DNA from 3 places in the Paenibacillus sp. BIHB 4019 genome. Region 1 is predicted to be linked to each of the others. Evidence: riboswitches for the same ligand, from Rfam matches in the RefSeq annotation. Region 1 holds a riboswitch; each other region holds the start of a gene.
What was found. A riboswitch is a leader RNA that binds a small molecule or an ion and turns the genes downstream of it on or off. The one in region 1 is predicted to bind cobalamin.
Positions count from the first base shown of each region.

Region 2: linked by a shared signal. The riboswitch ahead of BBD42_RS30885 (ABC transporter substrate-binding protein) and the one ahead of BBD42_RS18220 (energy-coupling factor ABC transporter permease) in region 1 are both predicted to bind cobalamin.
Region 3: linked by a shared signal. The riboswitch ahead of BBD42_RS28855 (ABC transporter substrate-binding protein) and the one ahead of BBD42_RS18220 (energy-coupling factor ABC transporter permease) in region 1 are both predicted to bind cobalamin.

Region 1 covers NZ_CP016808.1:4,187,831-4,192,027, reverse strand. The annotation lists gene cbiQ (cobalt ECF transporter T component CbiQ) at 1-294, opposite strand, end outside; gene BBD42_RS18225 (energy-coupling factor ABC transporter substrate-binding protein) at 291-575, opposite strand; gene BBD42_RS18220 (energy-coupling factor ABC transporter permease) at 575-1,348, opposite strand; cobalamin riboswitch at 1,516-1,720, opposite strand; gene BBD42_RS18215 (DUF445 domain-containing protein) at 1,908-3,143, opposite strand; gene BBD42_RS18210 (TrkH family potassium uptake protein) at 3,625-4,197, shown strand, end outside.
Region 2 covers NZ_CP016808.1:7,128,165-7,132,361, forward strand. The annotation lists gene nikC (nickel transporter permease) at 1-509, opposite strand, end outside; gene nikB (nickel ABC transporter permease) at 525-1,454, opposite strand; gene BBD42_RS30885 (ABC transporter substrate-binding protein) at 1,474-3,048, opposite strand; cobalamin riboswitch at 3,330-3,592, opposite strand; gene BBD42_RS30890 (hypothetical protein) at 3,818-4,197, shown strand, end outside.
Region 3 covers NZ_CP016808.1:6,637,787-6,641,983, forward strand. The annotation lists gene nikB (nickel ABC transporter permease) at 1-890, opposite strand, end outside; gene BBD42_RS28855 (ABC transporter substrate-binding protein) at 892-2,520, opposite strand; cobalamin riboswitch at 2,689-2,886, opposite strand; gene BBD42_RS28860 (NADH-dependent flavin oxidoreductase) at 3,016-4,134, shown strand.

The DNA.
Region 1 (4,197 bases):
TGCCGCCAAGCTTCCTGCTGCACTGCCGCTGCTATTAGTAAATTCAATGAGCAGAGCGGGCAAGCTGAGAATGAACAGCAGGCAAGAGGAGAAAAGCAGCGCCGCATAAAGCTTGGCAGGCACTTTCGCATAGCCGACCGTCCACAGCGCAAGCCATGCGAAAATGGCAAGCTGTACGAGCGGATGAGCGATATAGGCAAGCAGCAGCAGAAGGGCTGCAAGCCCGCATTTCCAAAGGGCGGATAAATCCCGCAGCTTATTGGAATAAGAAATCGTATCAATCCATTTCATCATTGCTGCTTCGTTTTCCCTGATTTCCCTTTAATAAGGCCAATTACATAGCCGATTACTCCGGCGCCAATCGCAGCTTGCAGCGCAAACAGCATGCTTTCCGTTTCTCCCGGCAACTCAGCCAGCGGGGACGCCCATGGCTCATAATGCGGCGCAATCGTCTGGATCATTTCCTCCGCTGCGCCATCCGCGCCGCCAAATTCGGCGTTAATGAATAGTAAAGGCGCAACGGCAAGCAAAACAACAATGGCTAAAATCCAAATATTTTTGGCGCTGCGGCTCATTATACGCGCTCCCCTTTCATTCTCCGCTTCAAAATAGACAGCTCGTCTGTATTAAAAGATTGCAGCCAGTTCCAGATCAATACCGTCAGCAAGCCTTCGCTAATCGCAAGCGGAACCTGGGTAATCGCAAAAATACCGCCAAATTTCATAAAGGATGCGAGTATGCCGCCCTCAACAGCCGGAAAAGCAACAGCCAGCTGAACCGAAGTAACGATATAAGTGGCCAAATCAGCAACAGCGGCAGCAGAAAAAATCGCCACGCCTTGCTTGCTGCCTGAACGCATCAGCAGCCGATAGACGGCATAGCCCGCCGCGGGACCTGCAACCGCCATTGAAAAAGCATTCGCGCCAAGCGTCGTCAGCCCGCCATGTGCAAGCAGCACCGCTTGAAACAGCAATACCATAGAACCTAATACGCTCATGGGCAGCGGCCCGAACATAACCGTGCCAAGCCCCGTTCCCGTCGGGTGCGAGCTGCTGCCTGTAACGGAAGGAATCTTAAGCGCGGACAGCACGAAGGTGAAGGCAGCCGCCAAGCCCAGCATCAGCTTAAGCTCTGGTGCTTCCTTTGTAATTTTCCGAATGGCGCGTACACCCAGAATGAAAAAAGGAATAAAGGCCGCCCACCAAAAAATCGCCCACCCCACAGGCAAAAATCCTTCCATAATGTGCATCGCATAAGCGGATTGCGGCTCATTCACCAGTAAAAAAAGCGTAAACCCAATAACCAGCAAAGCGGTGCTAACTGCTGTCTTTCTTTTTAACTTGACCATTCGTTTCAATACCCTCCCCAATGTGTTCATGCCTGAAGACAACAAAAAATGACCGCTTTCCCTTCGCTGGGAAAACGGCCATGTGTACGCAGAAATAGACGGTTGCGCCAGCAAACAGACTGGTAGCAATCGCTTTCGTTCGTACACCTATCCTTTCCGCGAAGGCAATGTGGTGCTGGAACGAGGTAGGTCTCCTGGCTAGCGGATCATTATTTTCCTTCGTCTTCCCTGGCTGCCCTAAAGCTTAGGCCAAGTGACTCCTGCTGGTGAAGGAAAACTCCCCGATTACAGTGGCGGGACCGCTCGGGATTTGCACCCGATTCCCTGTTACCCTTTGACGTGCGCAAAGGCACCTCGTTCCATTTGAATCATTTTTTCAAAATATAGGAAAGGATCTGATGTTCCAATCCCTTGTCTATATTTCTTGGACTTAAAACACGCCGCGCCGCCAAAGGACGGAGACAGCCGTTTCACCTTGTATTCATGGGTCATTTTGTAGTTTGATCTTATCACAAAAAATTCAGGCTGTCCCCTATAAATGTAAACGGCTACTTCCCTGTTAGAAGAAGGACAAAATAACGCCTACGACAAAACCGCATAATGCGCCGTTGACGCGAATCCACTGCAAATCGTTGCCGACTTTTTCCTCCAGCATGGAGACGAGCGCCTTGTCATCCATCCGGTCGAGATTATCCCGAACGAGCGCACCAATGCGATAGTGATTATTCTCAATAAGACGAACGAGATAACCGCGAATGCCCTCTTCCCAATTGGCGAGCATTTCCTGCTTGCCGTTCAAATAATCCGTTGCAAAACGGTATCCCTGCACAATGGCGCGCCCTCCGCTGCGATGCTGCTCCTCCAGCTTGTCCAGCACGAGCTGTCTCAGCTCCTCCAGACGCAAATGGATGAAGCGTTCCGTTTCTACGCTGTCCACACCCTGTTCAATGAGCTGCTTCAGCTTGAGCATCAGCTCTTCGTTATCGGCAAGCTTCTCCGCCTGGGCTCTCACCTCAAGCAGCAGCTTTTGCCGATGCGGGCTTCCAGGATGGGAGAGCTCCTGCATCGTTGAGAGCAGCATGTTCTGGATCAAGCCGCCGAGCTTCTCCTCGTTCATAAAGCCGACGAAAGCTTGCAGTGCAAACCCCATGAAGCCGCCAACCTTAAGCTCCTCCAGCTTTTTGAAGGCGAGCTTGCCGAGCATTTCCTCGGTTTCACGCTTGCGAATCCAGTGGCCTACATGCTCCAGGCCGTAATCCAGCGCCCGTTCATCCCAGCGCTCATGGACGAAACGATCCGCCAGCTTGCGAACGATTGGCGTAAAATCCTGCTTTTTCACATAATCCGCCAAAAATCCATGCAGCACGCCGCTAACCCGCTCCAAAGGCACGCGCTCTACTGCCGACTGGGCAAAATCAACCGCTGCCAGCCTGAATTTGCGCTTGCCAATCAGCCGGGTCGCCGCCGATGCTGCTCCTGCGAACAGTTGAAAGCCAGACAGCTTGCGGGTAATGCTTTCTTTATTCAGCAGTTCATTTTCCATAGCGCTGATGAGCGAGTTGACGATTTTCGCCCGGTTTTTGAGCAGCAAGGACGTATGCGGAATGGGAATGCCCATCGGATGGCGGAACAGTGCCGTCACCGCAAACCAGTCGGCAATTCCGCCGACCAGCCCTGCTTCAAAGCCGCTTTCCAGTAGATGCGTCCACGTGTTGTCTGGCAGCCACCATCTCGTAGTAATGAAGCCTGCCCCCATAACGGCAAGCGAAATACCTGCTATATATCTTGATTTCATCGTTGTCCTCCTAATCGCGGGCCCCAGCGCCCTCCTGTTGCATATTGCCCTATTATACCAGATAATGAGGTGGCAAGCGTAAACGGCTGTGCCTGCCTTTGGCAGTACAATCCCGTTTCGCGTAGAAATATAAGCGTTAATAAGAGTCAAACTTATTCTTCTTATATTTCAAGCGTAAACGGCTGTGCCTGCCTTCGGCAGCACAAGCTCGTTTCGCGTAGAAATATAAGCGTTAATAAGAGTCAAACTTATTCTTCTTATATTTCAAGCGTAAACGGCTGTGCCTGCCTTCGGCAGCACAAGCTCGTTTCGCGTAGAAATATAAGCGTTAATAAGAGTCAAACCTATTCTTCTTATATTTCAAGCGTAAACGGCTGTGCCTGCCTTTGGCAGCACAAGCCCGTTTTTCAACTACACCATTGTTTCGTTACATATAAAGGAGATTAATTGTGTGCTCAAACTACGAACCATTTTTCTAAAAATGACTCCGCCGCAAATTCTTACGCTTGGCTTTCTCGCGATTATTGCGGCGGGTACCCTATTGCTTTCTCTGCCTTTGGCTTCGTCAACCCATCAGGCAACGCCGCTCATTGACGCGTTATTCACTGCCACATCCGCTGTTTGCGTAACGGGGCTTGTCGTCGTCGATACCGGCATCCACTATTCAACCTTTGGCGAGCTCGTCATTCTCGTGCTTATGCAGGTTGGCGGACTCGGCTTTATGACGATGTCTACGCTGTTCGCCCTTGCCCTGCGCAAACGGATATCGCTGCGCGAGCGGCTGCTGCTGCAGGAATCCATGAATCAATCTTCGCTGGAAGGGATCGTCCGCTTCATTCGGCGCGTGCTTATTTATGCTTTTGCCATCGAAGGAATAGGCGCCCTTGTTCTGGCACTGCGCTGGTCAACGGAAATGCCTTTTGGCAAAGCGCTGTATTTCGGCATTTTCCATAGCGTGTCGATGTTCACCAACGCCGGATTTGATATTATGGGACCGATGAACGGTCCATTCAGCAGCTTTGTGAATCACGTCAACGATCCCATTATTAATGTG
Region 2 (4,197 bases), 2.9 Mb from region 1:
GCTGTAATTAAATAATCCTCCTTGCTCACCTTAAGCACAAGTCCGCGAATGAGCCGGACATAATTGGCCCACCTCACGATAACAATCGCAATGATCATATTCGTAAAGCCGGGTCCGAGAATGCCCACAATGGCAATCGTCAGCACAAAATCAGGAAAAGCGAGCGTGCCATCCATCAGCCGCATAAAAAAATGATCGGTACGCCCGCCAAAATAGCCTGTTAACAGCCCGATCGGCAAGCTAATGCATAAGCTCAATCCCAAAATGACAAAAGCAATCGTAACCGTCGTCCGAATCCCATATAAAATGCGCGATAAAATGCAGCGCCCCAAATGATCGGTGCCAAAAGGATATTCGCCGCTCGGCGACAGAAGCCGATTCGGCAGATTCACCTGAAGCGGATTATGAGGCGCGAGCCACGGGGCAAGCAAGCCCAGCAGCACAATGATGGCAAACAGGCCGATGCCAAGCAGCAAGCTTGTATTCTTTTTTTGAAAAAGGGTCCGCATAAAAAAGGGTTCCTCCTAGCTTGCCCGCAGCCGCGGGTCCAAGCGTACATAAAAAACTTCCACCGCCAAATGGATTGCGACAAACAAGAAGGACGTGAATACGACATAACCTTGAATGACCGGATAATCCCGCGCCGTTATTGCTTCTATAATATATTTGCCAACGCCGGGCCAGGAAAAGATCGTCTCAACGATCACATTGCCTCCCAGCATAAAAGCAAAGCTTGTCCCCAGCATCGATAAGATCGGCAAAAAGGCATGCTTGAACACTTGAAAAATGAAAATCCGTCCTTTGGACAAGCCTCTCGCACGCGATGCTTTGACGAAGTTCTGGTTGTTCATCTCCAGCATATTCGTCCGCAAAACCCGGGCATAGACCGCTCCAAGCCCTAGGCCAAGAGTAACCGCCGGCATGAGGAGATGAGCAAAGCCCCCGCGTCCCATGGAAGGCAGCCAGCCAAGCCGGACCGAGAAGAAATAAATCAATAAAAAACCGAGCCAAAAGGAGGGGATCGAGGCGCCAAGCAGCGCAAGGATTCGGCCCATCCGGTCCAGCAGCCCTTTTGAAAAAATTGCGGTCACCATGCCTATGAGGCACGTTGCCAGCAGCATGACCAATGCGCCAGCAGTAGCAAGCTCCAGTGTGGCGGGCAGCCTTTTGAGCAGTTCCCCGGCAACCGGCTCCTTGGACATATAAGATGTCCCCCACTGCCATGTAAATACATCGCCTAGCCAGCCTATATATTGACTCCACAAGGAATCCGTCAGTCCCATTTCCTCCCGGAGCGCGTCAATCGCCTCCTGCGAAGCCGGGATATTATGCGTGGTCAGCAAAATTCTCGCCGGATCGCCTGGAGACACCCTCATTAATATAAAGGTCAGCGTCGCTACGCAAAAAATGACGAGCAGCATTTGCGCGACGCGTTCGAGCCAAAAACGAAGCATACTTGAGTTCACCCTTTACTTAAGGGATATCGACTTCAGCCGTCACATAATAATATTCGATCGGATGCGGTATGAAGCCCGTTACCCCTTTTTTCACGCCAAATACATTGTCAGGATGTACGATAAACGACTGCGGCAAATCAGCATTAATAATATCTTGGGCCTGTATCGCAAGCGCATTGCGCGCGTCGGTATCCGCCGTATCGTTAAGCTTATCGATTACCGTCTCAAGCGGCTTCGATTCATAATGGCTGACGTTCGATTCGCTAGCAGATTGATAGAAAATGTTCAAGAAATATTGCGGATCTCCCGTCTGTGCCGTTAGCATGCTGTACATAGCAAGGTCCCAATCGGACTTCGCAAGCTCAGCGTCAATATTTTCAACCTTGCGTATTTTCACGGTAATTCCTTCATTAAGCAATTGATTTTGGATAACCTCTGCCATAACCGACAGCTCAGGTCGGTGCGGGAACGTAAGAAGCGTCGCCTCGAACGGCTTGCCTTCCTTCTCCCACATGCCTTCCGCATTTTTCTGCCAGCCGCCAGCGGCCAGCAATTGTTCCGTCGTTTCCCCTGCTGCTTGCTCCGCCACTTTGCCGAATGGCAAAATTTCCGGGAACGGGCTTTTCGCTTTCGTGCCGTAACCACGCATAACCGATTCAATAATCGCCTCGCGCGGGATCGCGTGATCTACAACCTCGCGGTTCGCTTTTTCTTTAAACAAAGCAGAATTCATATTAAATAATACCATATGTGTACGAACGGATGGGGCAGACAGCACTTCCAGCTTGCTGTCCTTCTCTACCAGCTCAATGCTGTCAATCGGAATGTCCGTTGCGACATCTACTTCACCAGCTTGCAGCGCCATCAGACGCGTGTTGCCATCGGTCACAAACTTCATCGTCACCTCTGAAAGCTTTGCGGGTTTTCCCCAATAGCCATCATAACGCTCAACAACAAGCGATACGTCTTTTGTAAATTGCTTGATTTTGAAAGCTCCCGTCATGGCCGGGTAGCTGCCCGCTTCCTTCATGCTGTCAACATCAAGAATAATCGTGCTTGGATCAGCCAAGCTGGAAATGATCGCCGAGTTCGGCTGTGTCGTAATCACTTTCAGTTCGTCTGGCGCAAGCACTTCAATATCTTTAACTAGCAGCAAATCCTTCGCCAAATGGCTGTTCGCAATGGAACGCAGCAGCGATGCTTTTACGCTTTCAGCATCCATCTTTTTGCCGTCGTGGAACGTTACGCCCGTTTCCAGCTTGAACGTCCACGTATTAGCATCCTCCTGCTTCCACTCCTTCGCGAGCCAAGCGGATGGCTGCAGCTGCTCATTCAATTTAATTAGCGTCTCCCCTGCGCCCGAGCGCATAACATCCCAGCTATCGTCGCCATGCGGATCAACGCCTGCTGGGTTCCATGTGTACGCCATTGTTAGTGTTTTATTAGCGGCAGCAGCGTTATTTCCCGAGGCGGCATCCGTGCCCTGCTCTGCGTTTTGACCAGCATTCGTGCTGCATCCTGCAAGGACCAGCATCAAGCAAACGATCATCATTCCAAGTGTCAAGCTAAGTGGCTTCTTCGTGTTGTTCATGTTTCTTCGTCTCCCCTTCTAGTAAGCGTAAGCGGCCGAATGCCGTCCTGTGGCGGCAAAGCTGCCGTTTCGCGTAGAAATATAGAGAAAGGATACAAAAATCAAATCCTTTCCTATATTAAAAAAAAGCATCCCCGACCCTTAAGAAAGCAGTCAGAAATGCTTTTATGTTAAATAACTAAACCTTATCTGCGTCTGCTTGCCATGAAGCAACAAATAATCGTTAGACATTTTGCAATAAATGGGCATAACCAACCACCTCCCTAAGCACCGTAGGTCAAACAGTGATGTTAAAACAGGCAGGTCTCCTGACTTGGGGCCTCCCTCTCTTCCCTTCCCAGCTAGGGTAAGCTTCTGCTATTCGTCTTGCGACGAAAAGAAGCTCATCAGCCAGTGGCTTATTTGTGAGGGGAGCGCAGCCTGTGTAAGCTGCTGCCCTTTACAGTGGCGGGTCCGTGTCGGCCTTTAACCGAACTTCCCTTTTAAGCGAATGAAGACGTATAAGTTCCAGCCAACATTTCGCACCTATTTTCATTCAAGTATGAAGTTTTGCAGGCTCATAAGCCCGTCCTGTCCGTAATCCATTCTTAATCATAGGGAGGAAGCGGGAATCTGTCAATGGCTTTAATTCGAATATGAAAGTGTTTTCAATATAAGACTTTCATATTTTTTCCAGTAATGTTATATTGAAATTACTTCACGCATGATGAGCTTATTTATTAAGTTAGCCCAATAGATAACCTAATCAAATAGAAAAGGAATGATCACAGTGACGGTGAAAATCCTTCCAGTTGAAGAAAAGCAAATTATTGATTCATATTGGTTTTACAGTGATTTTTATTCTATTATCTCTCGTGTAGACTCGGAAAAATTATGGTTTATGAATAATTATATTAATTTATTCGATATTCCTGATCCAAACCAATTATATACCTTTTTCTTCAACGGTTATTATAGAGATAAAATGGTTGAGTTTTATGACTGCCCTTTTATTGATTTTCAGCGGATAGCGTTAGACAGGCAAAGCTCGACGATTTTAAATAACGACCTGTTTGATTTTATTAAAGCATCGATTGATGGCGGCTATTATGTAATCGTTATGATCGATCGTTTTTATATAAAAGAGTATGAAATTTCGGCAAAATCCCC
Region 3 (4,197 bases), 2.4 Mb from region 1:
AAATCCGTTGCCAAATTAAACAGGACGTAGATGAGACCGGTAAATACGACATAACCCTGAATGACCGGATAATCTCTGCGAAAAATACCGTCCATTGCAAAGCGCCCGATGCCCGGCACTGCAAATATAACTTCCACGATGACGGAGCCGCCAACAATCGCTCCAAAATAACTGCCGATAACCGTGAGCAACGGAATACAAGCATTGCGAAGCGCATGTCGAAGCACAATAAAGCTCTCACGCAGCCCCTTCGCCCGGGCTGTCAGCATATAATCTTTATTCAGCTCCTCCAGTAGCGCCGCACGCGTCAGCCGCATCAATATGGCGCCTGTACCGGAAGCAAGCACCGCCGCTGGCATAAGCAGATGCTTCCAGGTGCCATAGCCGCTAGTTGGGAGCAGCTGCAGCTTCTCCGACCATAAGGCAATGAGCATGATCGCCAGCCAAAATCCAGGAATCGAAACCAAAATCAGCGCAAGCGCCCTGCCGATATGATCGAATAGCCGATTGCGCCGGATCGCCATGAGCATGCCGGATGGCACTCCAAGCAGGACGGCAAACAGAACAGCTAACAAAGATAGGCTTAATGTTGCTGGCAGGCGGCGCAGCAGCTCGCCGCTAACCGATTCCTTCGTCATATAAGACGTGCCAAGATCACCTTGCAGCGCCTTTGATAACCAATGGCCATACTGAATGAGCAGCGGATCATTCAGCCCCATCTCTTCTCTTTTCAAAGCCATTTGCTCTGCTGTCGGCTGGCTGAAGCCGTTCATGCTGAGCAGCTCGACAGCCGGGTCACCCGGAGAGGCGACGCTTAAGGCAAAGGCTATAAACGTAATGCCAATCAGGACGGGAACCGCCGCCGCCAACCTCCGAATGAAATAGGCCATCTTATTGCACCCGCTCCAGCTGCGGCAGCGTTGTACCATAGACAAGTGCCCCATATCCGGTAATTTCTTTGCTGTACGCAATTAAGCTCGCATCATTAAACAGCGGAATCGTCGGCAATTCCTCGGCTGCAATGTCCTGCAGCTCGTTATAAATCGCACCGCGGTCATCCATATCCAGCGTCGTCTTCACCTGCTTCAACAGCTCATCCACACGGTCATTGCTGTAACCAAGCGTATAACTGATATTGCTTGAGCCTTCGCTCGCCATATAATTGTTCAAAATCGAATATGGATCGCCATTCGGCAGCCCCTGTATGGCCAGTGCCAGATCGAAGTTTCCTTGTGCCTGTGCTTCCTTGTAAGCCGCACCATCCAGTATTTGAATCGTCACGTCCAGCTGCAGCTCTTGAAGCACAGCCTGGAGCAGCTCGGCTTGCGCTTTATACGGATAACGATCGAGCCCATAGGTAGGCACAATTAGCGTAACCGCCTGCCTGCTGTCGCCAAGCACTTCATGCGCCAGGGCGATTGCCTTTTCTGAATCATGGACGACTGGAATGTCTTTGTAAAAAGGCGATGTTGCATTCAAAATGTTCGCCGTAGCGGTCGGATAGCCCAAATAGAGCTCCTTCACCAGCTGCTCGCGGTCAATCATCAGGCTCAGCGCCTGACGCATTTTCACATCATTGAATGGCGCTTTGGCACCGTTCGGATGCAGGTAATGGGAAATCGTCGATTTTGCCGTCGATACAGCAAAGCGTTCATCCTTCAGCAGCTCCTCGGCAAGGGCAGGAGGAATTGCGCCCAAATCCATAACGCCCAAAATCTCCCCAGATTTCAGGGCAGCAAGCCTTGTATCAGGGTCCGGTATGACGCGGACGCGGATTTTTTGGGCTTTTGCTTTTTCGCCATAATAACCATCGTAAGCCTCTAACAGCGAAAATTGATCCTTCTCATGCTGCACAAGCTTGAAAGGGCCTGTCCCTTGCGGCAGGCCGTTAAAGTCGCCATTTTCGTCAAAATTATTCGGGCTGTACATCGGGCTTGAGAAGTTGATCATCGAATACAGCAGCGTCGGCTGCGGATTGTCGAAAACAAGCTTAATCGTGCTATCATCAACCTTCACGACTTCCTGAAGGCTTGGGTATGAATGGTTGATGTCGAGCGTATAGAACGGCGAGCTTTTCGGGCTCACTTGCTTGTAACGGGCAAAATTTGCAAGCACCGCGTCCGCGTTGAATGGCGCGCCATCATGGAAGGTGACGCCTTTGCGCAGCATGAAGGTCCATTCCTTGGCATCAGCAGACATTTCCCACGCCTCCGCCAGCTTTGGAGCAGGCTTGCCATCCTCGGAAGCGGAAATCAACGGCTCCCATACATACAGAATGGTGCTCGTGTAATAAGCATCCTGCGGGCCCGGTGCCAAATCCCGCGGCGCAGCCAGCACGATTTCTTCAGAAGCAGCTGCTGTAGAGGCGGACGGAGATGCAGACTGCTGCGACAGCTTATTATTGCTGCCTGATTCATTGGAACCGTTAGCACCACTGCACCCCATTAGCGCCAGCAGCAAGCATAGGCTAAATAAAATACCTATTGTTTTTTTGTTTTTTGCCATTTGTGTACGTTTCATTTTCTCTATTTCCTCTCCCTCTAGCAAAATCATCTTCCTGCAATAATCCGCAAAAAAAAGACAGCTCTACCTCCAGTTATAGGAAAGATAGAGCTGCCTGTTATTGTTATTTTTCATCATAGCAAATAAGCATGCGCGCTAACACTTCCCTATCCTCCGTAGGTTACAGCAGTGTTGTCAGAACAGGCAGGTCTCCTGGCTACCGGAAATTGTGCTGGAAGCTGCCTTCCCAATCCCGCTAAGCGAAATCAGTGGCCTTGTAGCTTCAGCTAATCCGTAACAGTGGCGGGACCGCGTCGGTTTTGCACCGAACTTCCCTTTTAAGCTCCAGCCGCAGCTGTTGCACCTTATTCCCACAATTTTTCAGTTGTTTGCAAATCTGGTTGATTATATACCAGCCCTTTCATTTAAGCAACCTTTCCACTCCACTTTCCTTTCGTAATTATCTGATATAAAATAAAGCACATAGCATTTCGTAACTGGAGGGAACTACTGATGAAACCACAATTTCAGCCTTTATTTGAACCATTCACTTTCGCAAGCGGCATGTCCGTGCATAATCGAATTGTCATGGCGCCCATGACAACCTGCTCGTCCAATCCGGACGGCACCGTGCCTGATGAAGAGCTTGCCTACTACAGCCGCCGCAGTGCTGGGCCCGGTATTGTCATTACAGCGTGCGTCTACGTGAGCCGCAACGGCAAAGGCTTTCCCGGCGAATTTGGCGCGGATACCGATGCTATGATTCCAAGCCTCAAGCGTCTGGCCGATGCTATTAAAAGCCAAGGTGCGAAAGCGATTTTGCAAATTTTCCATGGCGGAAGATCATGCTTCCCTGGCCTAGTGCCCAATGATGATTTGGTGAGTGCCAGCAGCATTGCCCAGCAGGAGGGCGGAATTGTGCCACGCGAGCTGACCGAGGAGGAAATCAAGTCGATTATCGCCGACTTTGGCGAAGCGACACGCCGTGCGATTGAGGCTGGTTTTGACGGCGTTGAAATTCACGGTGCCAACGGCTACCTGCTGCAGCAATTTTATTCCCCGGCTTCCAATGTGCGTACCGACGACTGGGGCGGCTCTGTTCATAAACGTATGGCGTTCCCGCTCTACGTCGTTGAAGCTGTTAAGAAAGCAGCCGCTATGGCGCCGCAGCCGTTTCTTGTAGGCTATCGCTTCTCGCCGGAGGAGCCGGAAGAAGAAGGATTAACGATGGAGCATTCGTACCATCTGGTTAACGCTCTAATCGAGATGAAGCTGGATTATTTGCATGTGTCGCTTCAAGATTTCTGGTCGAAGCCGCGCAGAGGCGAGCAGGATTCGCAAAGCCGGATGGCTTGGTTCGTCGAAAAATACAGCGAGCACATTCCGTTCATCGGTGTCGGCAGCATCACAACCGCAGAAGAAGCGCTTGAGGCGAAAAACTCCGGCGTGCCGTTTATCGCTCTTGGCCGCGAGCTCATTATGGACCCGGATTGGACGGAGAAAATCAAGCAAGGCAATGAGCAGAATATTGTGACTACGCTGTCCAAGCAGGATCAGGAGCGCCTCGTCATCCCGAATGGCTTATGGGGAGCCATTACCCACGCGCCAGGCTGGTTCCCGATTACGGAATAAGCGCTAAAACCCATGCTATTGCTTTACTAGGTTACTAGGCTCTAATAGGCATAAAAAGGCTCC